DNA from 2 places in the Gordonia malaquae genome. Region 2 is predicted to be linked to the other one. Evidence: riboswitches for the same ligand, from Rfam matches in the RefSeq annotation. Region 2 holds a riboswitch; the other holds the start of a gene.
What was found. Region 2 has a riboswitch for thiamine pyrophosphate ahead of thiC (phosphomethylpyrimidine synthase ThiC). Riboswitches for the same ligand answer to the same signal wherever they lie in the genome.
Positions count from the first base shown of each region.

Region 1 (10,410 bases), on a different contig from region 2:
CGCCACCGTTTCACGCAGCACGTTGAGAACCTGCGTCGTCATCTCTTCCGCGGACTCGAAACGTTCCGCCGGATCGGTCGACGTCGCCCGGTGCAGCAGAAAGTAGAACGACGGGTTCTGGACGAACACCGGTGTGGTCTCCGGGTCGGGAAGGCCGTCGAGGTACCGGCCGTCCTCCATCGGCATGTCGACGGTCAGCGCGGCGAGCGTCCTACCGATCGAGTAGATGTCGGTGACCACCTGTGGGCCGGTCTCGACGATCTCCGGCGCCTGGAATCCGGGCGTGCCGTAGAGGCGCCCGTAGCCGTTGATCGCCGACACCGCGCCGAGGTCGATGAGCTTCACCTCGTCGGAGGTGATCATGATGTTGTCGGGCTTCACATCGTTGTAGACCAGGCCGACCGAATGCAGGTAGCCGACGGCCGAGAGCACTTCGAGGATGTACGCCATGGCCTGCTCGACGGGCATCACTTTCGACTTGCCGGAATCCGACGTCGTCAGCTGTTTGAGCGTGTGACCGCCCACGTACTCCATGACGATGTAGCCGAACAATCGGCCGTCCTCATCAGCCCATTCGACGAAGTTGAAGATCTTCACGATGCCGGGATCGTTGACTGACGCGAGGAACTGACGTTCGGCGATCGCGACGGCCTGAGCCTGCGAGTCCGACGAGTTCAGGAGGCCTTTGAGGACGACTGGGCGATCGGACACGTTGTGGTCCACCGCGAGATAGATCCACCCCATGCCGCCGTGCGCGATGGCGCCCGCGATCTCGTACTGGTCGGCCACCATCGTCCCGCGCGACAGTCCCGGAACGAACGAGTACCGCGATCCGCAATTGGGACAGGTGCCCTGGATCGGCCCCTTGCCCTCGCCTGACGATCGGCCGACCTTGCGGCCGCACTGCCAGCACGTGCGCTTCGACTCGACGATCTTCGGGTCGGCGAGAACGGCGTCGGCGGGATCGATGTCGGTGACGTCGGGGAGTTGCACGAGCTCGCTGCCGAGGCGGCGATCGTGCACGTGTGGGCCCTTACGAGTCTTGCGGCGCGAGGCCGTGATGTCGTCGAACAGCCGCCGGACCTGGGTCGCCTGGGTCCCCTGCGGTGCGGGCATCGTGCCGACCGTCGGCGGGCCGACGAGCGACGCCGCGGTCCCAGTTGCCTGCGTCGCCGGGCCCTCATCGGTGGCGGCAGTGCTCACCTCGACCGCCGACGCGCGCGGCGGAGTGTCCGTCGGCATCGTCTGCGCCGGTTCGGTCGAGGGTTCGTCGGTGTGGTCGGCCATGATCTCAATCGCGGTAGGAGTACGACGGCGGGCTGCCCGGCCCGAGGACCGACAGCCATTCGGAATAGGACCTCTGCCAGCTGCCGTCACCGCGGCGTGCGGCGAGCACCCCGTTGACGAACCGCACGAAGTCGGGATGGCCCTTCGCGATGCCGACTCCGTAGTCCTCGGTGCCGAGGCTGTCGCCGACCACCTGCACCCAGGGGTCCTGAGCGACGATGCCCGCGAGGATCGGAGTGTCGGACGTGATCGCGTCCACCTGGCCTTGCTGCATCATCACCAGGCAGTCGGCCCAGCTGACCGTCGACACGAAGCGGACGCTCGGTGTCATCTCCTTCACTCTGGTCGCCGACGTCGAGGATCGGGTGGCGCACACCTTCTTGTTCTTCAGGTCGGCGACGGTCTCGATCCCGGAGTGCCGGTAGGCGAGGATGCGCTGCGCGGCATTGAAGTACGGCGACGAGAAGTCGATCGACTCCAGACGCTTGCACGTGATGCTCATCGATTTGATGACGACGTCGACCGCGCCGGAGGTGAGCGCGTCGATCCGATTGTCCGTCGAGACCATTCGGTAGTCGATCCGGTTGGGGTCGCCGAACAGGGCGGCGGCGATCCAGTGCGCGACGTCGACGTCGAAGCCCTTCACGTCGCCGGACAGCGGGTCGCGGAAACTCAGCGGATTGGATCCGAGGTCGGTGCCGACCACGAGGCGGCCCCGTTTGACGATGGCCGCCATCGTCGAGCCGGGCGGCATCTGGCCGGGTTCCGGTGTGCTGTCAGTGGGCCGGAGGCTCGACGTGTCGCACGTTGTGCTCTGGATCCGCGTGTCGACCGAGTCGTCGAACGTGACATCCGGAGGCAAGGGGATGAACGCCGTTGTCGTCGGCGGTGGGTTGCCTTCGTTGGTCGGCATCGCGCAGGCAGTGAGCGACGTCGCGACGACCACGGAGATGAGTGCAGCAACGAGGTGTCGCTTCATCGGTACTCCCGGATCCGCGGGAACAGTCCGCCGAACACGGCGAGCGCGGCGACGACACAGAGTACGGCGATGCCGCCTCCGGTGAATCCGAGCACTCGTTGGGCGGTGTTGATGTTGGTCCGGAACGTCGACCTGGCGTCGTTGATGGCGGCGACCAGCGCGGTGTTCGCCTCGGAGTACGCCGTCGCGGTGCTGATCGTGCCCTCGCCGACGGTGAGCGCGCGGGCACCGGTGAAGTCGCCGTTGGTCAGGAGACGCGCCACTTCGATGTGCGCGGACCGCCACCGGACCACAGCCGACTTCACGTCCTCGAGACGGTCGGTCACCCCGGGGTCGTCGGCGAGATCGGGGTCGGCGCGCAGAGCGTCCGCCTCGGTGCGGATCTTGTCCATGGCGTCCATGAACGTGCGGTCGAGCTCGCCCGGATCCGACCGACGCACCAGCGACAGCGTCTCCGCCGACCGTGCTTGCTGGGTCAGGATCCGCATGCTCGTGAGGGTGTGCAGCGGGTCGGCGCCCGACACCTTGGCGGTGTTGGCCGCGGCGACCGACATCAGACCGGATGCGAGCAGCCACACCGTGCCCAGGACCATCGCCGTGAGCGCGGCGATCAGTCCGATGTTGAAGTGGCGTCGCGTCCGTCTCGCGAGGTAGCGGCCGGTGGCGATCAGCATGCCGATGATCAGGAACAGCGCGACGTACACACCCCACGGCGGAACCGTCAGTGTCCGCTGCGGTTCGGAGATGGCGGCCGAACGTTGCTCGTATAGTCGCTGCGCCGCGGGCAGGATCGTGTTCTGCATCAACGACGACGCGACCGTCAGATACGCCGAGCCGACCGGGTAGCCCAGCCGGTTGTTGGTGCGCGCGGTCTCGACCAGTCCCGTGTAGGCAGGGATCTTCACCGCCAAGGTGTTCAGGTCGGCGCGGGCAGACTCCTCGTCCTCGGAGTGCGGGGCGGCGCCTTCGCGGTAGCCGTCGGTGGCAGCGATCAGCGCCGTGGACGCGGTGGCGATCGAGTTCATGAAGTTCGCCCGCAGTTCGGGCGTTTCGCGGCCGCCGGAGATGAACGCCGAATTGGCGGACGCGTCGGCCACCGACAGGGAGCTGTAGAGGACTTCGGCGGCCTCGGCCTGCGGTTCACTCCGGTCGATCAACGACGACAGGGTGGAACTGCGCGAGGTCAACGCGGCCGACGAATACCATCCGGTGAGGCCACAGGCGACGATCATCGCGAGCAGGATGATGACCAGTTTCCCTGGAGTCGTCGTCGCGTAGAAACGCAGTGTCACCAGGGGCGACGCCACTCGTTCCCGAGTCATCGCGGCGATCTCCCTGCGGTCTGCGATCACTTGCCGCAGGGTGGGACCCGGAGCCACCCGGTCGGGGATCACGGTCCGACCGGCATGCGAGAGCGCTGAGCGCACACCCGAAACCTGGCCGGTCACTTGCGTCCCTTTCCCTCGGTTCAACCCAGCCTAGTCCGCGTGCCTTCGTACGGATGGGAGGACCCGGTAGCGTGATGGGCGAGTCGGGCGATCACCCGCGGACGGCGAAGGAGACATCGTGCAGGGAGACGGCGACGGCTGGGTCTTCGACGCTGACGGACAGCGCTACTGGGGACGTCACGGGGCTGCGGGACTGCTGCTCACCGCACCACTCGGCGACGACGTCGACGGGATCGCAGTGCTGTTGCAACACCGTGCGGTCTGGTCGCACCAAGGCGGCACCTGGGGGCTGCCCGGCGGCGCCCGCGACTCCCACGAGACCGTCGAACAGGCCGCCGTTCGCGAAGCCCACGAGGAGGCCGGCATCGCTGCGTCCGATCTCGAGGTGACCGACTCGGTCGTCACCCACCGCGCGTCGAGCGGATGGACGTACACGACGGTCATCGCTCGGACCGCACATCAGATCACGACTGTCGCCAACGGCGAGTCGGCGGAACTGCGCTGGGTGCCCTCCACGTCGGTCGCCGACCTTCCGTTGCATCCCGGTTTGGCTCTGGCGTGGCCGGCGCTCGTGGACCGTCTGCAGTTCTGACCCGGGTCAGTTCTTGGCGAGTTGGTTGGCGCCGGAGATGAGCGCGTTGACGGCTGACTCGTCGCCGGTGCGTCCACGTCCGTAACTCCAGCAACGGTCGCCGTCGCGGTCGCAGAGGAGATACGTGATGATCTCAGCGCCTTCGGTCTGCTGATAGAACGACATGATCTCGACGCCTGCGCCGATGTCGTAGAGCATCGACGTCATCGCGCCGATCGTGCCCGCCGCAGTCGCCTCGAGGCTGACTGTGCGTGCGGCGACTGTCACGTTCGCGGTGCAGCGGACCATGTCGGCGGCGCTGGGCTCGATCCGCAGGTCGTCGAGGGAGATCGCGCCGGTCGGGGCGTAGGTGTTGTTGAAGCTGGCAGTGGTCATCGTGGCCGCCTCCGGTGGAAACCAGGTGGGCAGTCGGCGGACGCCGCGCCCGTACGGGGTCAACGATGTCGGGTGGATCTGAATGGAACGCATCTCGTCGGTTCATTTCGGTCGAAGATTTCGTGACCGACGAAAGTGGTGGAAGACGACGAACCCGCAGCGGGGGGTCGGTCGAATCAGACCCCGCTGCGGCGGGTTACCAGGAGCTTCCACGTCATAGTGTCGACGAGCCTAGCACCGCACCGCGGAGAGCGGTAGCGGCCGTGCGTGGATCCGCTTCGCCGGTGATCGCACGCACCACGACGATGCGTGACGCTCCGGCGGCCATCACCTCGTGGACGCGGCCCAGGTCGATGCCCCCGATGGCGAACCACGGCTTTCGGCTGGACTCCGAGTGGGCGGCCCGGACGAGACCGAGGCCGGTGGCGGCGCGGCCGGGTTTGGTGGGCGTCGTCCAGCACGGGCCGGTGCAGAAGTAGTCGACATCCGGGTCGGCGACTGCAGCGCGCATCTGGTCCTCGTCGTGGGTGGAGCGGCCGATGACGACATCCGGTCCGACGACGGCGCGCGCCGCGGCGGGCGGCAGGTCGTCCTGCCCGATGTGGAGCACGTCGGCGCGCGCGGCGTGCGCGATGTCGGCGCGGTCGTTGACTGCGAGCAGAGCACCGCCCGCATGCACCACATCCCGCATCGCGGCGAGGATCTCGAGTTCCTCCTTCGCGTCGAGTTCCTTGTCGCGGAGTTGCACGATGTCGACCCCTCCGGCGATTGCTTCGGCGATGAACTCGAGGAGGTCGCCGCGCTCGCGGCGGGCATCGGTGCACAGGTAGAGGCGGGCGTCGGCGAGAGCGGTGCGCGGGTCGGCGGGCATGGTGTCAACGGTAGGCTGGGCGGCGGAAGTGTGAAGACACGGGAGTCCGGGGCGCCGGGCTGAGAGTGCGACGCGGGCCGTCGCTGACCGTCTGACCTGATCCGGGTAATGCCGGCGAAGGGATGCATCGTGAGACGTGACCTCTCAGTTGTCGGCGGCGGAGTGATCGGGCTGTCGTGCGCGTTGGCGGCGGCAGATCGCGGCTGGTCGGTGACGGTGTTCGACGCCGGTGCGCAGCGTCGTGCCGCTCACGTCGCGGGCGGAATGCTCGGCTGTTTCGGCGAGGGCAGACCCGGTGAGGACGCTCTGCTCGCTGTCGCCGCGGAGTCGGCGTCCGCATGGCCGGATTTCCTCGCGCGTCTCGGTGACCCCGCCGTTCGGGTCGCTGACGACAGTCTGCTGGTCGCCGCGTCGAGCGCGGACCTCGCCGAACTCGACGACCAGGTCGCGTTCGTCCGTGCCCAGCTGCCGGATGCGACGATCACCGCCGAGTCGGCTGCAGAGATGCGACGTGCGGAGGTCACGCTCACCCGGAACATCGCGGGCGGATACCTCGCGTCGGGGGAGGGTGCGGTCGACAACCGGCGTCTGCTGGACGCGCTCCGGTCCGCTGCGGAGCAGGCGGGAGTTCGGTTCGTGACTGCCGAGATCACCGATGCCGCCGAGGTTCCAGGCGATCAGGTGCTTATTGCCGCCGGGTTGGGAACCCCGCAGGTCAGGTCCGTGGGGGAGCTTCCGATGCGTGGCGAGAAGGGCGAGATCCTTCGCCTGCGCCGCACCCGGTGGGCGGTGCCGCCGCCCGCTCGGGTGATCCGAGCCCGCTGGCACGGCAGACCGCTGTACGTCGTCCCGCGTGCGGATGGGGTGGTCGTCGGCGCCACCCAATACGAGGCCGTCGGGCCGGACGACCGCGCACCGCAGGCAGGTGGAGTCGCCGACCTGCTCGCCGACGCGGGAGAACTGATGCCGGGACTGCGGACGTACGAGCTGGTGGAGGTCGCGGCCGGCATCAGACCGTCGTCTGCCGACGGGCTGCCCGTGGTCCGTCGGATCGACGACCGCGTGATCGTGGCGACCGGCCACGGTCGGAACGGAATCGCCCTCGCGCCGTGGACGGCGAACCGCGTCGCAGGTCTGCTCACTTGAGAACCCCAACGAAGGAGAACCCCGTGGAACTCACAGTCAACGGCGACACCGTCGTCTTCGACGGACCCGTCGACGTCCCTGCACTGCTCGCGCACCTCGATCTGCCCGATACCGGCGTCGCTGTCGCCGTCAACGGCGTGGTGCGGCCGAAGACGCGCTGGGACGAAGAGATCAGCGCCTACGCCGAGGTCGACGTTCTGACGGCGGTGCAGGGTGGCTGACGGGTTCGTCGTCGCAGGCCGTGAGTTCTCGTCACGGCTGATCATGGGGACCGGCGGCGCGTCGAACCTCGCCGTCCTGGAACGCGCACTCGTCGCCTCCGGCACAGAACTCACGACCGTCGCGATGCGTCGGGTGGATCCGACAGCCGGGACCGGTGTCCTCGACCTGCTGCGCAGGCTCGACATCGCAGTGCTTCCGAACACGGCCGGATGTCATACGACAGCCGAAGCCGTGCTGACCGCGCAGTTGGGCCGCGAGGCGGTCGAGACCGATCTGGTGAAACTGGAAGTGGTCGCCGACGACCGGACTCTGCTGCCGGACTCGCTTGAACTCGTCGATGCTGCGGCCGCGCTCGTCGCCGACGGCTTCGCGGTGATGGCGTATACCAACGACGACCCGGTGCTGGCGCTTCGTCTCGAAGACGTTGGTGTCGCTGCCGTGATGCCGCTCGGTGCACCGATCGGGACCGGTCTCGGGATCGCGAACCCGCACAACATCGAGATGATCGTGTCTCGCGCGAGTGTGCCGATTGTCCTGGACGCGGGCATCGGGACGGCGTCCGACGCCGCACTCGCGATGGAACTCGGTTGCGACGCCGTGCTTCTCGCGAGTGCCGTCACGCGGGCGGACAGTCCTGAGTTGATGGCGGAGGCGATGGCTCACGCGGTCAAAGCGGGGCGGCTCGCGTCGCGTGCCGGGCGCATCCCGAAGCGCTTCTGGGCGCAGGCGTCGAGCCCCGATCGGGACTGAGTCAGGCTTCGGACTGCTCGCGGCCGCGGCGCCAGCCGCCCTTCTCTGGTGGAGCCTCACCGAAGTGGTCGGGGTCGCCGGTGCCGTACCAGGCGACGAGAACAGCTCCCACCACTGCGCCGACGAAGCCGACCACCGCCAGCCATCCGAGACCTTCGCGTGCGGCGTCTCCGAGAAATGCGACGCCGATGAGGCTCGGGCCCGCCGTTTCGCCGACCACCAGGAGCGCGGTGACGCCGTTGACGGCACCGACCTGCAGCGCGACGGTCTGCACGAAGAAGCCGACGGCACCCGCGACAGCGATCGACCATGCGGCCGGGTCTGTCAGAATCGTGACCAGGTCGAACGGCTCGAGGCCATCGAGGACGCGCACTGCGATCGCGATGATGCCGAACAGGAGACCCGACGCGGCGCCGCCGACGATGGCCGCGTACTTGCCGAGCTTGTACACACCGATCAGGGCGATCGCCGCGACGATGAAGGTCGCGATCAGCAGGCCCCAGTGGAAGTCGCGGGACGCTTCGTCGTGCGCGTGCGGTGATGACGAGACGCCGAGCATGAACAGCGACAGGACCACAAGCCAGATCGCGACCCAGTCGCGGGTGTGGAGCGTGATGTTCAGCAGCAGGGTGCCGAGGAGTGCGGTGACGACGAGGTTCGCCGCGACGATCGACTGCGCCAGGAACAGCGGGAGGAAACGCGCCGCGAGTGCACCGCCGCCGAAGCCGACGATCACCATCAGGGTGCCGAGGATGAATGCCGGGTCGGCGATGGTCGACATGGTCGACGAGACCGACGGCGCTGCGCCGCCCTCTTCGAGCGGATGGACGTCGTTCTTGCCGTCTTCGCGCATTTCGAGCGCGACGCGACGTGCACCCAGTGCGCGCAGCACGGTCGACACGCCGTACGCGACTGCCGCCATGGCTGCCGCGATGACTCCGATTGCGAACAACGAAGAATTCCCCAATCCCACCGTGCGAGTGACGATCCCGCTGTTGATCGATTGCCCACATTACCCGGCCGTAGGTGAGGAGTGTCTAGTGTGTATCTGTGGCCTCTGGTACGAGCAGACATGTCCTGATCACTTTCGCGCGGTCGTTTTTGACGCTCAACCTGGCGCGACTGATGGCGGCTGCGGGTCACCGGGTGACCGTCGTCGACAGTCTCGCGGTGGGTGTGAGCAGGTATTCGAACGCGGTGAGCGGCTTCCACAAGGTGCCGCCGCCCAAGTTCGCTCCGCAGGAATACTGCCGGGAACTCGCAGCGATCGTCGAACGGGAGAAGGTCGACATCGTCATCCCGATTCACGAGGAGACGGACATCCTCGCGATGATGGCCGGTCTTTTTCCGGACACCGTCGAATTGTTCCTCTCGCCGTTCGAGGTGGAGGACATGCTGCACAACAAGCTCTCGTACCAGCGCGCGTTGACCGAGCGTGGATTCGAGACGTTGAAGTTCATGGAACTGTCGAGTCCGGAGGATGTCGAGAAGCTCGACTTCACCACCCCGTTTGCGATCAAACAGGCCTACTCGAGGGGCTCGCAGACCATCTATAAGGCCCACCCGGGCGACGACCTGAGCTACCTGGAGTTCGATCCGACAAATCCGTGGATCGCCCAGGAGTGGCTCGAAGGCGACAGATACTGCACGTACTCGGTGTGCCGCGACGGTGAGGTGTTCGCGCACGCGACGTACCCGGTCGACTATGCGATCGACGGCAAGTCGTGCCTGACGTTCGAGCACGTCGACCACGAGGGGATCCTCGAGTGGACTCGCAAGCTGGCAAAGTCGGTCAACTTCACGGGTCACATGGGTCTGGACTTCATCGACCATCCTGAACGCGGCCTGTACACCATCGAGTGCAATCCGCGCGGGACCAGCGGAATCATGATGTTTACACGCGAACAACGGGTGGACCGGGCCTTCTTCGGTGAGAACACCGAACTGATCACGCCGCCGCTCGGGCGATCGACGATGATCGGTGCGGGCATGCTGTTGTTCGGCTGGAAGAAGAACGCGTACCCGAACAACACGTTCAAGAAGTTCCGCGCCAAGATGCGCGAGTCGAAGGACGTCATCATCGACCCGCTCGACCCCAAACCCGCCGCCATGATGCCGCTCGCGTACGCGGGGATCATGCGTCAGGCGCGCAAGTACGGCGTCGGAATCGACGGCGGCTTCATGCACGACCACGAGTGGGACGGCCGCCCGGTCTAGCCGAAGCCCTGCGAATCACGCTGCCGCAGCGTGCACTGTCATCGTTCGTCGGGCGTGCGATCTGATCGGGACCCGCGGTCGATCGGTTCGTGCCGGGTCGGCCGGTTCGAGGAACCAGGGGTGGCCGTCGTGGCCGATGAACACTTCCCAGCCGCTCTGGTGGATCAGGGTGTGGTGCATCCTGCACAGCAGCACTCCGTTGCTCAGGCAACCGAAGGTGCGTGGCAACAAACATGAACCGACCAGCGGTTCGGCAGCGACCTCCGACGACACCACCCACCCAATGCCGGGGTGGTGCCCGTCGGCGGTCACGAGGTGCCGGGCCACCAGCCCGGCCAATGCCACTGCGAGTCTCCCGCGGCTCGCACTCTCACCCGAGGAACGAGCAGTCTGTAACGGGTTCGCCTGACTGCAGCGCGCTATCGACTTGTCAAAGAACCTTCGCCCCGGCGTCAACCGGAAACTAACCAAATGATATAGATCACCTCTGACAAAAACGTACGTTCGATTCTCTTGTCACGCC
Region 1 is NZ_JBBCUB010000007.1:213,282-223,691, reverse strand. It holds gene WFK36_RS21095 (serine/threonine-protein kinase) at 1-1,287, opposite strand, end outside; gene WFK36_RS21090 (glutamate ABC transporter substrate-binding protein) at 1,292-2,266, opposite strand; gene WFK36_RS21085 (hypothetical protein) at 2,263-3,714, opposite strand; gene WFK36_RS21080 (NUDIX hydrolase) at 3,833-4,306, shown strand; gene WFK36_RS21075 (hypothetical protein) at 4,313-4,774, opposite strand; gene thiE (thiamine phosphate synthase) at 4,896-5,552, opposite strand; TPP riboswitch at 5,581-5,692, shown strand; gene WFK36_RS21065 (FAD-dependent oxidoreductase) at 5,661-6,698, shown strand; gene thiS (sulfur carrier protein ThiS) at 6,722-6,919, shown strand; gene thiG (thiazole synthase) at 6,912-7,670, shown strand; gene WFK36_RS21050 (EamA/RhaT family transporter) at 7,672-8,622, opposite strand; gene WFK36_RS21045 (ATP-grasp domain-containing protein) at 8,721-9,887, shown strand; partial or broken gene WFK36_RS21040 (HNH endonuclease) at 9,903-10,094, opposite strand.
Region 1: it holds a riboswitch for thiamine pyrophosphate, as region 2 does, so the genes downstream of both, WFK36_RS21065 (FAD-dependent oxidoreductase) here and thiC (phosphomethylpyrimidine synthase ThiC) in region 2, are expected to answer to the same signal.

Region 2 (10,410 bases):
CGCGATCGTCGCGATTCTGATCTCCGGACTCGCAGTCTGGGTCGCGGCCACCGGTGACACCACGATCGCAGCCGGCATCGTGGTACTCAGCCTGGTGAGCTTCATCGGCTCGATCGCGGTAGCCCGCTTCCGCAGAAGGGACGACGAATGATCCGCGACATCCTCTCCGCAGTGTTCATTCTGTTCGGCTCGCTCGTCGCGCTGACCGCGGCGATCGGCATCGCCCGGTTCCCCGACACACTGAGCCGCATGCACGCCGCGACCAAACCTCAGACGTTCGGCATGATCCTCGTGCTCATCGGCACGCTCATCCAGTTGCGCGGTCACCCGGACAGCGGAATGCTGATCCTGACCGGACTGTTCACCCTGCTCACGGCTCCGGTGATCGCTCAGCGCGTCGGGCGCCTCGTATACCGCGAACAGCGCATCGACGAGCAGCTCCTCGACGAGTCGCAGCTCCGCGGCACCAAATAGGCCTCCGCTGCTCCATGAACGACGAACCGAGCCTCCCTGCTCGCTCAAGGAGCAGGGAGAAGTGCGCTCACTCGAGGAGCAGGGAGCAGTGGAAGATCAGTCGAGTTCGGCGACGACGGACGAGACGACGTCGCGCAACGATCCGGTACGGGCGAACACCTCGTGCTGGCGGTTGTAGCTGACTCCGCGGGCCACGATGTCGGCGACGGACGCCAGTTCGGCTGAGCACCCCAGGGACGCGGCGACCGGCTCGAGTCGGACGAGCAACTCGGCGAGATCCTCGGTCACGAGCCGCTCCGCGCAGTCGGAGTCTTCGATGATGATTGCGTCGATGCCGTAGCGCGCCGCACGCCACTTGTTCTCCTGCACCAGCCACGGCGCCATCTGCGGAAGAGTCTCGCCTGCGGTGAGGCGGCGGTCGAGGTCGACGATCAAACAGTGGATCAGTGCGACCAGTCCCGCGAGTTCCTGCCGGTTCGACACGCCGTCGCACACGCGGACCTCGATGGTCCCCAGATGAGGGGACGGGCGGATGTCCCACCGGATCTCGTTCAGATGGTCGATGATCCCGGTGGTCATCTGATCTGCGGCGAACGCCTCGAACTCAGCCCACTTCTCGAACTGGAACGGCAGTCCCGCGGTCGGGAGCTGCTGGAACATCATCGCGCGGTTACTCGCGTATCCCGTCTCGTGACCACCCCACATCGGCGACGACGCGGAGAGCGCCAAGAGATGCGGGTAGTACTTGAGCAGGGACGACAGGATGGGCAGCACCTTGTCGCGATGGCTGATCCCAACGTGCACGTGGACGCCCCAGATCAACATCTGCCGACCCCACCACTGCGTGCGGGAGATCAGTTCGGCGTACCGCGGTCCCTCCGTGAGCTGCTGCGCGGACCATTCCGCGAACGGGTGGGTACCCGCACCGTACAGGTCGACGCCGATCTCGTCGGTGAGTCCACGGACCACGTCGAGCGTCGCGCCGAGATCGTCCATCGCCTCACCGGTGGTGTGGCAGATCCCGGTCACGAGCTCCACCGTGTTGCTGAGCAGTTCCTTGTGGATCTGTCCGGCCCGGTCGACGCCGCGTGCGGCGATCAACTCGAAGAGGTCGGGTGCGGCGTTCGTCAGATCGCGGGTGTCCCGATCGACGAGCGCGAGTTCCCATTCGACGCCGAGTGTCGGTTCTGGTGAACCGACGAACGGTATCTGTGTGATCGGGACCCCCACCGCCGCGACCTGCGATTCCTGCTAGGCGCGGCCTGCGATGACACCGCACGCTTCGCGCTGGGTGCCGTCAGAGTCGCCGACCTTGTGGACGACGATCGCCTTGCCGCGGATGTCGTTGACCTTGAACGCGTCGGTCGACTTGCTGAGGGTTCCGGTGCCGTTCTTCAGAACCGTGATCGAGCCGAGGTCGCCGCTCTCCGGCTTGCCGGTGTGGCCGCCCACCTGGAGGTGGTCGCCCGCCGACGCGAACTTCGTGGAGGCTTCGCACTTGCCGACCGAGTGGATGTGGACGCCGTGCTCGCCTGCTTCCAGACCAGACAGGCGGATCTCGAAGGTGACGGCGTCGTCTTCGGTGGTGAAGGTCGCCGAACCGACGTTGTTGCCCGCGATGTTGACGATGGTGACCGTGGCCGCGTCGCTGTTGGACCGCTGGACGCCCGCATTGACGTCGTCACCGGGCTGGACCTGGTCGCCGGTGATGACTGCCGGACGGGTGCCGGGGACGTCGGAGGGGTGCTCGTCCGGTGAGCAGCCCGCGAGGACGGCTCCTGCGGCACCGGCCGCAGCGACCACTGCCAGGACTCGGGTGGTCGAGATTCCGGTGAGGTTACGGGCGAACATGACGCTCCTTAGATCGCGTGATGGAGAGGGCTGAGGTCATTTGGACACGACCACGACGGCGAGTTCGCCGGGGCATTTGGTGAACGCTGCGGGACGCTCGGTGACGTCGGCGCCGCCCGGCACCGATTCGGCGACCTTCTTGGCCGCCGATTCCTTGCCTGCACCGTAGAAGATCGTGTTCTCACTGATGCTGGCGGTGGAGAGGTTCGCGGCCTCGCTGACCGTGAAGCCCGCTGCCTTCAGCGCATCCGACACCTCACCGGCGAGACCGGTCTGGGTGCCTGCGTTGAGGACGCACATCGTCCCGACGCCGGCGGCGTCCGTCACGGTGCTGGGCGCGGTGGATGTGGACGCCTTCTTCGGAGTCGAAGCCGAGGGCGTCTGGTCTGCAGACGCACTGGTTTGCGTGTCTGCGAGATCGGCTTTGCCGTCGTCGCCGCTCGTGGCCGCGCTGTGCCATCCGAGGCCGATGCAGACCACGGCGATCGCGAGCAAGAGCATGGCCCCCGCTCGGAGCGGAAGCCGGTTGGTTTCTCGGTCAGCTTTCATCACGGCAACTTTAGCTCACGACGTCGCGTAGTACGTCTAGGGCGTGTCTGGAGAATCCCGCGCGGTGGTCGGCGTGCGGTGCGACGAGGCCGTTCGACTCGCTGATCAGATGTCGAAGCCGAGACGACGGGCGGCACGCGCCTTCTGGCGCGACGCACGCAGTCGGCGCAAACGCTTGACGAGCATCGGATCGGCGGCGAGCGCTTCCGGCCGATCGACCAGGGCGTTCAGGATCTGGTAGTAGCGGGTGGCGGACAGGCTGAAGAGTTCCTTGACCGCCTCTTCCTTCGATCCCGCGTACTTCCACCACTGGCGTTCGAACGCGAGGATGTCGTGTTCGCGTCGAGTCAGCCCGTCGGCTCCGACCTCGTGCGGGTCAGCAGGCAGACTGTTCTGCGCAGCGACGGCCGAGTCGTCGTCCTTGGGGGTTCGCGCGGTTGCGCCGTCCATCTCGCTCCCTTACCGAATGCCGTCGAAAAGCATGTCGCCGAGTGTCCACTGCCGAAAGTGCTTCCGCTCGCGCAAAGTCCCCGCCCGCCCGAGCCACCAGGCTCGAGGAGGAATCACACGCGTGTGGTTTCGCCGATGAGTCTAACCACTGACAACGCGTCACCTCACGACGACACGCACCGGCGACGACGACCGGTTACGCCGGTAAAGTGTTCAGCCATGGCAATTCTTCCGATCTGCATCGTCGGCGAACCGGTTCTGCACGCGCCGACGACTCCCGTCGAGCTCGACGACAAGGGCGTCCCGTCAGCGGAGATCATCACCCTGCTCGACGACATGTACGAGACCATGGACGCGGCGAACGGTGTCGGCCTCGCCGCCAATCAGGTGGGCCGTGACCTGCGCATGTTCGTCTACGACTGCCCCGACGGCGGCGTGCGACGCCGCGGCGAGGTGATCAACCCGGTGCTCGAGACGTCGGAGATCCCGGAGACGATGCCCGATCCCGACGACAACGACGAGGGCTGCCTGTCGGTTCCGGGCGAAGGGTTCCCGACCGGTCGCGCCGACTGGGCGAAGGTCGTGGGCACCGACCGCGCCGGTGAGCGTGTCGAGATCGAGGGCAACGGCTTCTTCGCACGCATGCTGCAGCACGAAACCGGCCACCTCGACGGCTACCTGTACGTCGATGTGCTCGTCGGACGCAACGCGCGCGCCGCGAAGAAGGCGATCAAGCGCAACGGCTGGGGTGTGCCCGGGCTCACGTGGACCCCGGGCGAGGTCCGCGATCCGTTCGGCCACGACGACTGAGTCGTGAGCACTCCCGATCCGGTGGTCGGCGACCGTGTTGTCGTGCGCTACCGGCTCGCGCGCGACGCGCCCGCCGATTGGCGGAACGCTCCGAATCCGGCTCTGCCACACAGTCCGACATTGTCGGACGTGACCGGTGTGCTCGTCGCCACCGACGCCGACCGTTTTGTCGTCCGCCGCGACGACGTGGAGCACACGATCCCGCGCACGGCGATCACCGCGGTGCGCACCCTGTCGCGCAGGGTGGTCCGGAACTCGGAGATTCGCGACGTCGAGCGTGCGTTGTGCACTGCGGCGGGAGGCGACCACGCCGAGATCGACGGGTGGTTGCTGCACGCAGGTGGAGTCGGACTCCGCGGCGACCTGGCCGTTCCGGTCGGCTTCACCGCGTCGTCGGCCGCGCTGCCGGACATCCGGTCCTGGTACGCCGACCGCGACCTGCATCCTCGCGCCCTTCTGCCTGATCGACTGGTGCGAACCGGATCGATCCCCGTACTCGACGCCGGACTCGACGTCGAAGTGCTCGTCACCGATGTGACGCCGACGGTCGACGCCGTCGAGTTCTCCCCCGGCCGATGGGCGACGACCCTCACCACCGACGATCGGACTGCACGAGACGCTGCTCGACGCGCTGGGCTGGCGCTCCACCACACAGGACGCATCCACGCTCTGTGATCGGCCTGCCGGACCGACTGGGTTGGTGCCGCCCGATGCGGCCGGAGCCGGGCGAGCCGCTACCGTGGACGGTGATGTCCTCCCCCGCAGACGCCCCCGAACACTCACGTCGCCGCATGGCCGCGTCCGCCCTCGGCGTGCTGGTCCTCCTCGCCGTCGTAGCGCTGACCTGGTGGATCGACGGCCGGAGCTCTACCGACGAGGCGACTCCCGCATCGTCGTCCATGAGCATCGTCGACGGAAGTAAGACCAGTCCGGCCGACCGCTCGCGTACTGAGAAGCCGGGACCGTCGGACACCCCCGCACGCGTGCAGCAGACCCTGCAGTACGTCGATGCAGGCGACTGGCCCGCAGCGGCGAATGCTCCCGGCACGCACGGCGGCGACGTGTTCCGCAACAACGAGCGACGCCTGCCGTCGAAGACGTTGAAGGGCAAGCGGATCACCTATCGCGAGTGGGATGTGAATCCGAAGCAGCGTGGCCGTGGCCGCGACGCCGAACGCATCGTGACCGGCAGCGACGGCTCGGCGTATTACACGCTCGATCACTACGAGACGTTCACCAAGATCCGAGGCCCGTCCACATGAGCATCGACGAGTTCGTCCGCACCGGCGTCGTAGGCCTCGCGACAACTGTGCCGTCGCTCTACGGCACCGGCGTGATCGCTCGACGAGTGAACGCCACCGAGATGACCACTGTCGACGAGGTGCTCGATGCCTTCGCGCTGGCCTGGGACTTCCCGGATCACTTCGGTTTCAACCGAGACGCCCTCGATGACTGCATGCGCGATCTCCCGACCGATCTGCGTACCGCCGAAGGCACTGTCTCCACCGGTTACCTGACCGTTGTCGGCGACGCGGACCGCCTGCTGGGCGCCCAGACCGACTCCCTCGATTGGTTCGCCGAATCGGTCGAGTTCTGGCACGACCATCATCGTGCCCACGGACGGTCGTTCGCGATCCTGCTCGTCTCCGACGATCCCGGCACCGTCCGCGACAGGTGGTCCGGGACAGGGGTTTCCGTCGCGACCGTCACTGGGAGAGACTGAACGGCATGCGCCTGGCCACTTGGAATGTGAACTCGATCCGCGCCCGGTCGGAGGACGTCGTCGCGTGGATGACCAGGCACGCCGTGGACGTGCTCGCCATCCAGGAGACGAAGTGCTCCGATGACCAGTTCCCGGTGATGAGTTTCATCGCCCACGGCTACGACGTGGCGTTCCACGGCACCGGTGGATACAACGGCGTCGCCATCGCATCCCGCGTCGGTCTGCAGGATGTACATCTCGGATTCGACGGTCAGCCAGAGTACGACGGCGTCCGCGAGGCCCGCGCGATGTCGGCGATGTGCGGCGGTGTCCGCGTGTGGAGCCTGTACGTCCCCAATGGACGGGCGCCGGGCGACCCCCATCTCGCATACAAGCTCGAATGGCTCGACACTCTCGCAGGAGTGATGCAGCTGGAACTGACTCACGACCCGGCCGCGCAGATCGCGCTCGCAGGCGACTGGAACGTGGCGCCGACGGACGATGACGTCTGGGACGTCGACTACTTCGCCGAACGCACGCACACGTCGGACGCCGAGCGTGCCGCCTTCCGCGCGTTCGTCGACGCCGGATACGCGGACAGCGCGGCGCCGTTCACGCCGGGCCCGGACACGTACACCTTCTGGGACTACACCGCGGGAAGGCACCAGAAGAACGAGGGCATGCGCATCGACTTCGCCCTGTGCTCTCCGGCGTTGAACGATCGTGTGCACGACGCGTTCATCGACACTGCCGCCCGCGCCGCCAAGGGTGCGAGCGACCACGCACCCCTCGTCCTCGACCTCTCCTGACTGCCCCATTGAGCGGGCCCGCTCCCATTAACTCCTTGAGCAGCTCACTCCCCACTGCCCCTTCCCCCTGTCGCTTGAGCAGCTCACTCCCCACTGCTCCTTGAGCAGCTCACTCCCCACTGCTCCTTGAGCGAGCGGAGCGAGTCGAAAGGTGTTGACCTGCAGACCTTTCGACTCGCAAGCTCGCTCAAGGAGCAGTCGGGAGCGAAGCTCGCTCAAGGAGCAGTAGGAGCGAAGCCCGCTCAACGAGTCAGGAGGAGCGAGACTCGCTCAGGGAGCAGTACTCACGGAATCTTCGCGGAGCAGTGGGAGCGCTCAGGCGAACGGCTTCCCGACGCGCCAGTAGGCACGCGACTTCACGCCGCCGCGCCCGAGCTTGAAGTCCGAGCGGAACGCCGCGGTGACAGCGCGGGTGCTCGCGGCGTCGAGGGCCACCCAGGCGTGCGCGCCTGATGCGTCGAACGCCGCGGCCTTGACCGCCTCAACGAGCCCAAGGCCGTCACGCTCGCGGCGGATCCAGTGGACGGTGTCCTGCGGACGGATGCGCAGCGGAAGGTCACGGTCGTCGTCGTGGGCGTGCTCGAACCAGATCGTCGCGGCCACATCGGTCCCGGTACCGGTGAATGCGTCGAGCAATGAGTTGATGGCGGCGAGCGACGCGGTGTCGCCGGCGATCAGCCATCGTGTGGGCGCAGGGTCGGGCATGTCGAACTTGCTGCCCATCACGGAGACGGACAGTCGGTCGCCGACCTTCGCCTTCTGCGCCCACCGAGCGGCCGGGCCGTCGTGCAGAGTGAACTCGAGATGGAAGGTGTCCGTTTCCGGGTCCGGGTCGACGAGAGTGTATCCGCGCTGATGGAGGGCGTCGTCGGACGGAAACCATCCGCGCACCCACATGGTCGGATGCACGGGGATCGCGGCGAGCAGACCCCCGCCTGCGAATCCGAGCCTCACATAATGCTCGGTGACCTGCTCAACGCCGGTCACCGTCAAAACGAAGTCGTCCGCGCGGAATGCCTTCATGATCGCACCCTGCCAACCGCGCGACGGCTGCTTCTTCTCACTCATACCGGCCAACCTCTCGTAGATGAGGTGAGCCTAACCGACTCCTCAGACGGGAGCGAGGGCGACTACGCCGGGATGCTCATCGACGTACCGCTTGGTGAACGTGCACAACGGCCGCACGCGCAGACCCTGGTCACGCATGTACTCCATGGCGTTGCCGGTGAGACGGGTGGCCAGGCCATGTCCGGAGTACTCGTCGTACAGAACGGTGTGCAGGATGGTGACCGTCTGCTCCGTGGTGTCGATGCGATAGCCGAGGACGCCGACCAGATCGCCCGCCACCCAGAGCTCGAACCGCTCACGGTCGGGGTTGTGGACGACTTCCGAAATCTGCTGGAGCAACGACCGCGCCGAACGATGCGGCGGGTGATGGCGATGGTTCCCGAGACGGTTCCTCAGATGCATGACACCTCCTGTGATGGCAGTCACAACCTTACGGTCGCGTAACCATGTGTCGCAAGTCACATCAGTCACATCTGCATCACGTTTCAGCGTCGGCCCGGGCCCTACCCGCCGCCGAACGCCATGACGTACGCTGACCATCGTGCCCCTCATCGCTCCGGCGAACGACGGCGAGCACACACAATTACACACGCGGGGGCTCTCACGATCCGAGGGCTGAGATGGCGACTGGCGGTCGTCGACCGCTCGAACCTGTCCGGGTAATGCCGGCGTAGGGAGGAGAAGTCATGGGCACACCTGTGTCTGCAGACAGCGTCACCACAGGCCCGATCCAGGGCAGCACCAAGGAGTACCTGCACGTCGACGAACTGCGCGTTCCGCAGCGACGTGTCCACCTGACGAACGGCGAGCACCTCGACCTGTACGACACCTCGGGTCCGTACACCGATTCGAGCGCCGTGATCGACGTCGAATCCGGTCTCGAGAAGACCCGCGACACCTGGTCCAGGCCGACGCCCGTCGACGGCGTCGCAACGCAGCTCGCATGGGCTCGGGCGGGAGTGATCACCCCGGAGATGCGCTACATCGCCGCCCGTGAGGGAGTCGACGTCGAACTGGTGCGCAGCGAGGTCGCGATCGGCCGGGCCGTGATCCCGGCGAACCACAAGCATCCCGAATGCGAACCGATGATCATCGGCAAGGCCTTCGCGGTGAAGGTCAACGCCAACATCGGCAACTCAGCGGTCACGTCGTCGATCGCGGAGGAAGTCGAGAAGATGGTGTGGGCCACCCGGTGGGGCGCAGACACCATCATGGACCTCTCGACGGGCAAGGACATCCACGTGACCCGCGAGTGGATCATGCGGAACTCCCCCGTCCCCGTCGGCACCGTGCCGATCTACCAGGCCCTGGAGAAGGTCAACGGCGATCCAACCAAGCTCACCTGGGAGATCTACCGCGACACCGTCATCGAGCAGGCCGAGCAGGGCGTCGACTACATGACCGTGCACGCGGGTGTCCTCCTGCGCTACGTGCCGCTGACCGCGAAGCGGGTCACGGGCATCGTCTCGCGTGGCGGGTCGATTATGGCGGCGTGGTGCCTGGCGCACCACACCGAGTCGTTCCTGTACACCCACTTCGACGAGCTGTGCGAGATCCTCGCGCGCTACGACATCACGTTCTCGCTGGGCGACGGTCTGCGCCCCGGCTCGATCGCAGACGCCAACGATGAGGCGCAGTTCGCCGAGCTGCGCACGCTCGGCGAGCTGACGAAGATCGCCAAGAGTCACGGTGTCCAGGTGATGATCGAGGGCCCCGGCCACGTCCCGATGCACAAGATCGCCGAGAACGTCCGCCTGGAGGAGGAGTGGTGTGAGGAGGCACCATTCTACACGCTCGGACCGCTCGCCACCGACATTGCTCCCGCATACGACCACATCACGTCGGCGATCGGCGCGGCGATGATCGCGCAGGCCGGCACCGCGATGCTCTGCTACGTCACGCCGAAGGAGCACCTCGGGCTGCCGAACAGGGACGACGTGAAGGTCGGCGTCATCACGTACAAGATCGCCGCCCACGCCGCCGATCTGGCGAAGGCGCATCCCAGGGCGCAGGAACGGGACGACGCCCTCTCGAAGGCGCGTTTCGAGTTCCGCTGGACCGATCAGTTCAACCTCGCGCTCGATCCCGACACGGCTCGCGAGTACCACGACGAGACGATGCCCGCCGAGCCGGCGAAGACCGCGCATTTCTGCTCGATGTGCGGACCGAAGTTCTGCTCGATGCGGATCTCGGCCGACGTCCGCACGTACGCCGAGGAGAACAACCTCGTCACCGCGGACGACATCGATCGGAAGATCGCTCAGGAGATGGCCGCGAAGTCGGAGGAGTTCGCGGTCGCCGGCAATCAGGTGTACCTGCCGCTGACCGAGGTCTCCAATGAGGGGGTTGCAAAGGAAGAGGTCGCCGCACCGTGACTGATCTGCTGCCCACCGCTGCCCCCGGCGTCACGCCGACGCGCGTCATGACGATCGCCGGGTCCGACTCCGGCGGAGGAGCCGGAATCCAGGCCGACCTCCGGACGTTTGCGCTCCTCGGGCTCCACGGCTGTGTCGCCGTGACCGCGGTGACCGTCCAGAACAGTCTCGGGGTCAGCGGTGTGCAGACGATCGACCCCGAGGTGGTGGCCGCCCAGATCCGGACGGTCACGTCCGACATCGGGGTGAGTGCCGTGAAGACGGGGATGCTGGCGACGGCCGAGATCATCTCGGCGATCGCCGACGCGTGCACCGAGGTCGG
Region 2 is NZ_JBBCUB010000006.1:240,970-251,379, reverse strand. It holds gene WFK36_RS19930 (monovalent cation/H+ antiporter complex subunit F) at 1-151, shown strand, start outside; gene mnhG (monovalent cation/H(+) antiporter subunit G) at 148-474, shown strand; gene WFK36_RS19920 (glutamate--cysteine ligase) at 571-1,704, opposite strand; gene WFK36_RS19915 (superoxide dismutase family protein) at 1,726-2,325, opposite strand; gene WFK36_RS19910 (LytR C-terminal domain-containing protein) at 2,362-2,874, opposite strand; gene WFK36_RS19905 (DUF3263 domain-containing protein) at 2,980-3,324, opposite strand; gene WFK36_RS19900 (peptide deformylase) at 3,544-4,134, shown strand; gene WFK36_RS19895 (GNAT family N-acetyltransferase, cg3035/Rv0428c family) at 4,138-4,809, shown strand; gene WFK36_RS19890 (guanyl-specific ribonuclease) at 4,884-5,396, shown strand; gene WFK36_RS19885 (barstar family protein) at 5,393-5,857, shown strand; gene WFK36_RS19880 (exodeoxyribonuclease III) at 5,863-6,645, shown strand; gene WFK36_RS19875 (siderophore-interacting protein) at 6,961-7,713, opposite strand; gene WFK36_RS19870 (GNAT family N-acetyltransferase) at 7,756-8,115, opposite strand; TPP riboswitch at 8,295-8,406, shown strand; gene thiC (phosphomethylpyrimidine synthase ThiC) at 8,400-10,088, shown strand; gene thiD (bifunctional hydroxymethylpyrimidine kinase/phosphomethylpyrimidine kinase) at 10,136-10,410, shown strand, end outside.